DNA from 4 places in the Streptomyces sp. NPDC001194 genome. Region 3 is predicted to be linked to each of the others. Evidence: riboswitches for the same ligand, from Rfam matches in the RefSeq annotation. Region 3 holds a riboswitch; each other region holds the start of a gene.
What was found. A riboswitch is a leader RNA that binds a small molecule or an ion and turns the genes downstream of it on or off. The one in region 3 is predicted to bind cobalamin.
Positions count from the first base shown of each region.

Region 1: linked by a shared signal. The riboswitch ahead of ACFY1T_RS33080 (energy-coupling factor ABC transporter permease) and the one ahead of ACFY1T_RS00910 (ribonucleoside-diphosphate reductase subunit alpha) in region 3 are both predicted to bind cobalamin.
Region 2: linked by a shared signal. The riboswitch ahead of cobN (cobaltochelatase subunit CobN) and the one ahead of ACFY1T_RS00910 (ribonucleoside-diphosphate reductase subunit alpha) in region 3 are both predicted to bind cobalamin.
Region 4: linked by a shared signal. The riboswitch ahead of ACFY1T_RS25840 (cobalamin biosynthesis protein) and the one ahead of ACFY1T_RS00910 (ribonucleoside-diphosphate reductase subunit alpha) in region 3 are both predicted to bind cobalamin.

Region 1 covers NZ_JBIAXU010000025.1:101,958-104,149, reverse strand. The annotation lists gene ACFY1T_RS33085 (flavodoxin family protein) at 1-566, opposite strand, end outside; cobalamin riboswitch at 666-861, shown strand; gene ACFY1T_RS33080 (energy-coupling factor ABC transporter permease) at 890-1,591, shown strand; gene ACFY1T_RS33075 (energy-coupling factor ABC transporter substrate-binding protein) at 1,597-1,959, shown strand; gene cbiQ (cobalt ECF transporter T component CbiQ) at 1,963-2,192, shown strand, end outside.
Region 2 covers NZ_JBIAXU010000010.1:200,299-202,490, reverse strand. The annotation lists gene cobN (cobaltochelatase subunit CobN) at 1-1,302, opposite strand, end outside; cobalamin riboswitch at 1,335-1,473, opposite strand; gene cobG (precorrin-3B synthase) at 1,612-2,192, shown strand, end outside.
Region 3 covers NZ_JBIAXU010000001.1:183,935-186,126, reverse strand. The annotation lists gene ACFY1T_RS00910 (ribonucleoside-diphosphate reductase subunit alpha) at 1-1,338, opposite strand, end outside; cobalamin riboswitch at 1,477-1,618, opposite strand; gene ACFY1T_RS00905 (GNAT family N-acetyltransferase) at 1,653-2,153, opposite strand.
Region 4 covers NZ_JBIAXU010000015.1:61,576-63,767, forward strand. The annotation lists gene ACFY1T_RS25830 (inorganic phosphate transporter) at 1-683, shown strand, start outside; gene ACFY1T_RS25835 (hypothetical protein) at 712-933, shown strand; cobalamin riboswitch at 1,068-1,219, shown strand; gene ACFY1T_RS25840 (cobalamin biosynthesis protein) at 1,257-2,192, shown strand, end outside.

The DNA.
Region 1 (2,192 bases), on a different contig from region 3:
GTGAAGTCGTTCTCGGGGCCGCCCGAGCCGGGGTCGAGGTACGAGGGACCCGGCCCGGCCTCGCCGATCCAGCCGGCGTCGGCCTGCGGCGGGATCGCGTAGCCGAGGTGCTGGAGGCTGTAGAGGACGTTCATCGCGCAGTGCTTCACGCCGTCCTCGTTGCCGGTGATGAGCGCTCCGCCGACGCGGCCGTAATAGGCGTACTGGCCCCGCTCGTTCAGGATCGAGGAGCAGGCGTAGAGCCGCTCGATGACCTGCTTCATCACGGAGCTGTTGTCGCCGAGCCAGATCGGGCCGCACAGTACGAGGATGTCGGCGTCCATGATCTGGCTGTAGAGGACGGGCCACTGGTCGCTTTCCCAGCCGTGCTCGGTCATGTCGGGCCAGACACCGGTGGCGATGTCGTGGTCGACGGCGCGGATGAGCGAGGTCCGGGCGCCGGCCGCCGCCATGACGGCGCGGCTGCGGTCGATCAGGCCCTCGGTGTTGCTGGTCTCGGGCGAGCGCTTGAGGGTGCAGTTGACGTAGACGGCGGTCAGGTCGGAGTAGTCGAAGTCGGCGGGCACGCCGCCAGCCTGCGCGGCGGCGGCCGGGGCCGCCAGCGGACCGCAGCCGTTCGGGCGTCCGGGCGTTCGGGCCGGGTTGGTACAGGTCCGTCCCTCCGACTAGGGTCAGCTGGCCTTGGTGTTCGGGAAACCGGTGGGAAACCGGTGCGGCCCTCGCCACTGTGAACGGGAAGTCCGGCTCCATTCCTTCGGGAGGCCACTGGGCGGCGCGGGATGTTCCGCACCGCCCGGGAAGGCGGGGCCAGGGCATCAGCACCCGTGAGCCAGGAGACCGGCCGGGGCGCGTTGTCCATCCACGAGGTGCTGGAGAGGTCTCCCCACACATGCACATAGCCGAGGGGTTCCTGCCCCCATTGCACGCGGTCGCCTGGGGCGCCGCGTCCGCTCCGTTCGTCGTCCACGGCGTCCGCGCCCTCACCCGCGAGGTGAAGGCGAACCCGGAGAGCACGCTGCTGCTCGGGGCGTCCGGAGCATTCACCTTCGTCCTGTCCGCGCTGAAGATCCCGTCCGTGACGGGCAGTTGCTCGCACCCCACGGGGACCGGACTCGGGGCGATCCTGTTCCGGCCGCCGATCATGGCGGTGCTCGGCACGATCACCCTGCTCTTCCAGGCGCTGCTGCTGGCGCACGGCGGCCTGACCACCCTCGGCGCGAACGTCTTCTCGATGGCGATCGCCGGGCCGTGGGCGGGGTACGGGGTCTACCTGCTGCTCAAGCGCTTCGGCGTCCCGCTGATGGTGACCGTCTTCTTCGGCGCCTTCTTCGCCGACCTGGTCACCTACTGCGTGACCTCCGTACAGCTGGCGCTGGCCTTCCCGGACCCGGGAACCGGGTTCCTCGGCGCGCTCGCGAAGTTCGGGGGCATCTTCGCCGTGACCCAGATCCCGCTCGCGGTGAGCGAGGGGCTGCTGACGGTGCTCGTGATGCGGCTGCTGATGCAGTCGAGCAGGTCGGACCTGGTCCGGCTGGGCGTGGCGAAGCTGAGCGGGCGCGGCGTGCAGGGCGAGCGGAAGGCGGCGGTCTGATGGGCATGAGCCGGAACACGAAGATCAACGGCCTGCTGCTGCTCCTGGTGGCGGCGCTGGCCGTGCTGCCGATCGCGCTCGGGATGGGCGAGGGCAAGGAGGAGCCGTTCACGGGCGCCGACGCGCAGGCGGAGACGGCCATCACCGAGCTGAAGCCGGACTACGAGCCCTGGTTCTCGCCGCTGTACGAACCCCCCTCCGGGGAGGTGGAGTCGGCCCTGTTCGCCCTCCAGGCGGCCTTGGGCGCGGGCGTGCTCGCGTACTACTTCGGCGTCCGCAAGGGCCGCCGCCAGGGCGCCGCCCTCGCCGCCGCCGCGGGTGCTCCGGACGGCTCCGGGGCGCCCGGCACGGCCGCCGCGGAGTCGTAGGCGGTGCTGCCGATCGACGTGGCGGCGCACGGCAGCCGGTGGCGGCGCCGGCATCCGCTGGAGAAGGCCCTGCTGGGGCTCGGGCTGACGGTCACCGCCGTGTGCCTGCCGCCCTGGCCCGGCGGGCCGCTGGTCGCCGCCGCCACCCTCGCCGTGCTGCTCGGTCCGGCCGGCGTGGCCGGGCGGCAGCTGTGGCGGGCCTTCCGGATCCCGCTGGGCTTCTGCTTCACCGG
Region 2 (2,192 bases), on a different contig from region 3:
GCGCAGCTCGGCGGGGAGCTCGGCGAACCACCGCTTGTAGTCGGCGGCCGGGATGCGGACCGGGTTGCGGGCCAGCTGCTCCTCGGTCAGCCAGTCCTGGTCGTGGCCGCCGGCCTCGATCAGGGCGCGGATCAGCTCGTCGCCGTCGCCCGAGACCAGGCCCGGGACGTCCTCGACGGGGCCGAAGTCGTATCCGCCCGCGATGAGGGTGCGCAGCAGCTCCACGGCGCTGGCCGGGGTGTCCAGGCCGACCGCGTTGCCGATGCGGGAGTGCTTGGTGGGGTACGCCGAGAGGACGAGCGCGACCTTCTTGTCGCGGCGCTCGATGTGCCGCAGCCGGGCGTGCCGGACGGCGATGCCGGCCACGCGGGCGGCGCGCTCGGGGTCGGCCACGTACGCGGGCAGGCCGTCCTCGTCGAGCTCCTTGAAGGAGAACGGGACGGTGATCAGGCGGCCGTCGAACTCGGGCACGGCGACCTGCGTCGCGGCGTCGAGCGGGGAGAGGCCCTCGTCGTTCTCCTCCCAGGCGCTGCGCGAGCCGGTCAGGCACAGGGCCTGCAGGATCGGCACGCCGAGCCCGGCGAGCGCGCCCGCGTCCCAGGACTCGTCGTCGCCGCCGGCCGAGGCCGTCGCGGGCTTGGTGCCGCCGGCCGCGAGCACCGTGGTGACGATCGCGTCCGCCGACTCCAGCCGCGCGATGAGCTCCGGCTCGGGCGCGCGCAGGGAGGACACGTACAGCGGGACGGGCGTCCCGCCGGCCTCCACGATCGCGTCGCACAGCGCGTGCACGAAGGCGGTGTTGCCGCTCATCTGGTGGGCGCGGTAGTACAGCACCGCGATGCGCGGGCCGTACGGGCGCACCGGGGTGCGCTCCAGCGGGCCCCAGGTGGGCGCCGCGGCCGGCGGCTCGAAGCCGTGTCCGGTGAGCAGCACGGTGTCGGAGAGGAAGCGCGCCAGCTGGTCCAGGTTGGCGGGGCCGCCGTGGGCGAGGTAGCCGTGCGCCTCGGCCGCGATGCCGATCGGGACCGTCGAGGCCTCCATCAGCTGGGCGTCCGGGGCCTGTTCGCCGGTGAGGACGACCACCGGGCGGGTCTGGTCCGGCGCCAGGAGCAGGTCGAGCCCGTCCTGCCAGGCGCGCAGGCCGCCCAGGAGGCGTACGACGACCAGGTCGACGCCGTCGAGCAGGGCGGGGAGGTCGTCGAGGGGAAGGCGGGAGGGGTTCGCGAACCGGTACGGCACGGGGCCGTCCGCGGCGCGGGCGCTGAGCAGATCGGTGTCGGACGTCGACAGCAGCAGGATCATGCGGCGGCATGCCTTCCTCGGGGTTTCCGCGCCCCGGGCAGTGAGGACAGCGGGAGTTCCTGACTCACCCGGCGGATCGCTCCGCGGGGTTCACAGTGGCGGGACCGCGCCGGATTCGCACCGGGCTTCCTCCCAGCGGGCCACGTGGCTCCGCCGGTGGTCATCTTAGGTGGCCTTCTCGCGGGCCGGGAGTGGGGGTGGCCGCGCCCGGGGAGCGGATCGGGGCAGGTCGGGCGGAGGGCGGGGCGCACGGGGCGGGTGGTGACGGACACAGGCCGGGGCAGGTCAATCGTGGGTATGCTCGCCGCCATGCCGCCCCAGCCCCCTTCCGCCGCACCGCGGGACGAACCGGTCATACGTGACCGCGGTGACGCCTGCCCCGGTGCGCTGCGGCTGCACGCGGCGGACGACGGGTACCTGGCCCGGATCCGGATACCCGGCGGAATGCTCGACGCGGACGCGGCCCTGCTGCTGGCCGACGCGGCGGACCGGCTCGGCGACGGCCGCATCGACCTCACCTCGCGGGGCAACGCGCAGCTGCGCGGGCTCGGCGCGAGCTGCGGGGGCGAGCTGCAGGGCGTGCTCGTACGCGCCGGGCTGCTGCCCGCACCCACCCACGAGCGGGTCCGCAACATCGTCGCCTCGCCGCTGACCGGCCTGGACCGGAGCGGTCTGCCCGATGTGGCGCCGTGGGTCGCGGAGCTGGACCGGCTGCTGTGCGCGAGCGGGGCGGCGGCCGGGCTGTCCGGACGCTTCCTGTTCGCCCTCGACGACGGACGCGGGGACGTCACCTCGCTCGACGCCGACGTGAACCTGGCAGCGGTCCGGGGCGGGGAGCGGGCCCTGCTGTGGACCGCAGATCCCGCGGACGCCCTGCTCGTGGCCGCCGC
Region 3 (2,192 bases):
GATCTCGGTGCACAGGTTCGAGGAGTGGACGACGGTGCCCGGCTCGGCGGTCTGGTTCGCCGTGCGGTTGGAGGCGTCCTTGAAGGTCATCCAGCCCTGGCCGGTCTGCGCGAGGGTGCGCATCATCCGGCCGTACAGGTCGCGGGCGGGCATGGTCTTGCGGGCCAGGCCCGCGGCCTCGGCCTTGTGGTACGCGGCGTCGAACTCGTCGCCCCACAGGTCGACCAGCTCGGGCACGTCGGCCGGGGAGAACAGCGACCATTCGGCGTCCGCGTTCACGCGGCGCATGAACTCGTCCGGCACCCAGTGCGCCAGGTTCAGGTTGTGCGTACGGCGCTGGTCCTCGCCCGTGTTGTCGCGGAGCTCCAGGAACTCCTCGATGTCCGCGTGCCAGGTCTCCAGGTAGACCGCGGCGGCGCCCTTGCGGCGGCCGCCCTGGTTCACGGCGGCGACGGAGGCGTCGAGGGTCTTCAGGAACGGCACGATGCCGTTGGAGTGGCCGTTCGTGCCGCGGATCAGCGAACCGCGGGCGCGGATGCGCGAGTATGAGAGACCGATGCCGCCGGCGTGCTTCGACAGACGCGCGACCTGGTGGTAGCGGTCGTAGATCGAGTCGAGCTCGTCCAGCGGGGAGTCCAGCAGGTAGCAGGAGGACATCTGCGGGTGCCGGGTGCCGGAGTTGAAGAGCGTGGGGGAGGACGGCAGGTAGTCGAGGCGGCTCATCAGCCGGTAGAGCGAGGCCACTTCCTCGACGGCCTGGACGCTGTCGTTCTCGGCGAGGCCGCAGGCCACGCGGAGCATGAAGTGCTGCGGGGTCTCGATCACCTGGCGGGTGATCGGGTGACGCAGCAGGTAGCGGCTGTGCAGGGTGCGCAGACCGAAGAAGCCGAAGCGGTCGTCGGCGCCCTCGGCCAGCGTGTGTTCGACCAGCGCGTCCAGGCGGTTCGCGTGCAGCGCCACGAACTCGGCGGTGCGGTCCGCGATCAGGCCCTCGCGGTGGCCCACCGCGACGGAGGCGGAGAAGGAGGTGGCCCCCTGGCCGGCGGCTTCCTCGGCGACGGCCAGCGTCAGCAGCCGGGCGGCGAGGCGGGAGTACGCCGGGTCCTCGGAGATCAGACCGGCCGCGGCCTCCGTGGCCAGCCCGCGCAGTTCGGCCTCGTCGGCGGCGGCGCTGCGCCCGCGGAGCGCGGCGGCGGCGACCCGGCCCGGGTCGGTGTCGGGGAGGTCGGCCGTCAGCTCGGTGAGGGTACGCAGCAGTGCGGCCCCAGGTCCCCCGGTCTCGATTCCGGTGTCGGACGGGTCGGACTCGGCGCGCGGTGCGGAAGGCGCGATGGTCACGGGGGGAGCTCTCCCTCGCTCGGCTCCGGGACACCTGCGGTGCGGCGCGAGCGGGCGCGCGCGGGCATGACGGGGCAGCACCGCGCGGCGTCCACCGGCCCAACCGCGAGGCCCGGACGTATCGACACCCGGTTCGGTCGAGCCGGGCGCACTGTCGGCAGGTCATCGGACTTGCGGTGACACCAATGGGTGTACTTCATACCGTTGCGGGACAGTTCCGGATTCACACCGGATTCCCCTGCGACGACAGCGAGGACGAGCATACATGTGGGGGCCCCTTCATGTGCGACCCCCTAGATGTTGTGTCGGCGTGGCTACAGTTCGAGACCGTACGTGCGCAGAGGGAGGCCGGGGACGGGCTCCCAGTCCCGTTCCGGCGTGCGCACGAAACCGAGCCGTTCGTAGATCCGGTGGGCTCCCACCATCTCGTCCGTGGTGGACAGCACGAGGCGCCGCACGCCCGCGACGGCCCGGGCGCGGTCCGCGCAGGCCCGCACCAGAGCCTCCCCGGCACCCCGCCCGCGGCCTTCCCGGGCGACGGCCAGCATCCGGAACTCGGCCTCGCCGGGTCCGGCGATGTCGCACAGCGGGCTCCCGGGCGCGGCGAAGGCCACCCCGCCGAGGAGCCGGCCGTCGCCCGTCGCGGCGACGAGTATCACCCCGTCGGCGGCGCGCCCGGCCACGTCGCGCAGCCGTGCGAGGTACGGATCGTCCTCGCCGAAGGTGAGCAGCCCGTCCCCGAGGTAGGCCTGCGCGGTGATCTCCCCGAGCGTCCCGTACTCCGCCGCCAGCGCTTCCCTGATCACGATGTCCATGCGGTCGAGTGTGCCGGACGGCCGTCGGTGCCCGGCGCC
Region 4 (2,192 bases), on a different contig from region 3:
TCACCCTGGCGCTGGTCGCCGGCGGCGCGCTCGCGCCCGGCTCCAACCCGCCGGTGTGGGTCATCGTCTCCGCCGGCATGGCGATCGCGATGGGCACCTACCTGGGTGGCTGGCGCATCATCCGCACCATGGGCAGCGGCCTGACCGACCTCCAGCCGCAGCAGGGCTTCGCCGCCCAGACCTCGGCCGCGAGCGTCATCCTGGCCTCCTCCACCCTCGGCTTCTCCCTCTCCACCACGCACGCGTGCTCCGGCGCCGTCATGGGTGCGGGCCTGGGCCGCAAGGGCGGCGTGGTCCGCTGGTCCACCGCCACCCGCATGTTCATCGCCTGGGGCCTGACCCTGCCGGCCGCCGCCGTCGTCGCCTCCGGCGCCGAGCTGGTCATGCGCACCGGTGACGTCGGCGTCGCCGCGGTCGCGCTGTTCCTGGTCGCCTCCTGCGTCGCCATCTGGCTCATCTCGCGCCGCCAGGTCGTCGACCACAGCAACGTCAACGAGGTGCAGCCGGCCGCCGCCGAGGCGCCGGGTGTGGTCACCACGGCCATGGCCGCCGTCACCGTCCCGCCGACGGTGGCCGCCGAGGCCGCCGCCGGTACGACCGCCGCGGTCACCGACGAGGCGCTGAAGGCCACCATCCCGGCTGCCGCCCCGGCCACGCCGGCGGCTCCCGCCGCCGCGGTCTGACCCCGAGAACGACAGAGGAATCCGCAGCATGAAGATCGACTGGGCAGCACTCGGCTCCGTCTTCGGGGTCAGCCTCTCCGCCACCGTCGCCCTCGTGGCCCTGTTCACGCTGGGCCTGGTGGGCCTCTCCAAGCACGAGGCCGCCACCGAGCAGGGCGGGACCGCCGCCCTCGCCCGCAGCGGTGCGTACGCCTGCTTCGCGCTCGTCGCGGGGGCCGTGGCCTACGGGATCTACCTGATCGTCACCTGATCCCGGCCGACCCGACCCGATCGATTCGGGCACGGCGTACGAAAGCTCCCCCCGGGTTTCCCGGGGGGAGCTTTCGTACGTCTGTGACGTGTGCCGTTCACCTGCCCCGCCGCAGGTCAACGGCGAGTTGACGGGCCTTCGCGGTGCGTGGTGGACTGCCCGAGCCAATACGGCGGCATGGAGAGGAAGTCCGGTGCGAATCCGGCGCGGTCCCGCCACTGTCACCGGGGAGCACGCGGCTCGTGCACCCCGGGAGCCAGGAACTCCCACCGCCGGACACGTCGAACCAGGGCGCGGACCCTGAGTGAGGACATACCTGCACCATGCGTGCCGACCGCGTCTTCGCGTACGGCGCCACGGCGGGCCTGATCGGCGACCGGATCTTCGGTGATCCGCGCCGCGGGCACCCCGTGGCCGCCTTCGGACGAACCGCCGCCGCCGTCGAGCGCGCCCTGTGGCGCGACGACCGCGGCCGGGGCGTCCTGCACACCCTCCTGTGCGTCGGGGGCGCGGCCGCCGTCGGCGCGCTGGGCGCCCGCGCCGTGCGCTCCGGGCCCGCGGCCGCCCGTGTCGCCCTGACCGCCGCGGCCACCTGGGCCGTCGTCGGCGGCACCTCGCTGGGCCGCGAGGCCCGCGCCATCGGCGGCGCGCTGGCCGCCGGGGACGCCGAGGTGGCCCGCGAGCGGCTGCCGCACCTGTGCGGGCGCGATCCTCAGGCCCTGGACGAGCAGCAGATGGCCCGCGCCGTCGTGGAGTCGGTCGCCGAGAACACCTCCGACGCGGTGGTCGGGGCCCTCGTGTGGGGCGCCGCCGCCGGTGTCCCCGGCCTGCTGGCGTTCCGCGCCGTGAACACCCTGGACGCCATGGTCGGCCACAAGTCACCGCGCCATCTGCGCTACGGGTGGGCCTCGGCCCGGCTCGACGACCTCGCGGGCTGGCCGGGCGCCCGGCTGACCGCGCTGGCCGCCGCAGCGGCCGGGCCCGACCGGCGGGGAGCCGTACGGGCCTGGCGCGCGGACGCCGCCGCGCACCCGAGCCCGAACGCCGGCCCCGTGGAGGCCTCCTTCGCCGGGGCCCTCGGCGTGCGGCTGGGGGGCACCCTGGCGTACGGGGGGCGGGTCGAGCACCGGGCCGTGCTGAACGGCGGGGCGGGGCGGCCCGTGCAGGTCCGCGACATCGAACGCGCGGTGCGGCTGTCGCGTCAGGTGACGTGGCTGGCATTGGGAGCGTGCGTGGCACTGCGCTGTGCGGTGTCGTAC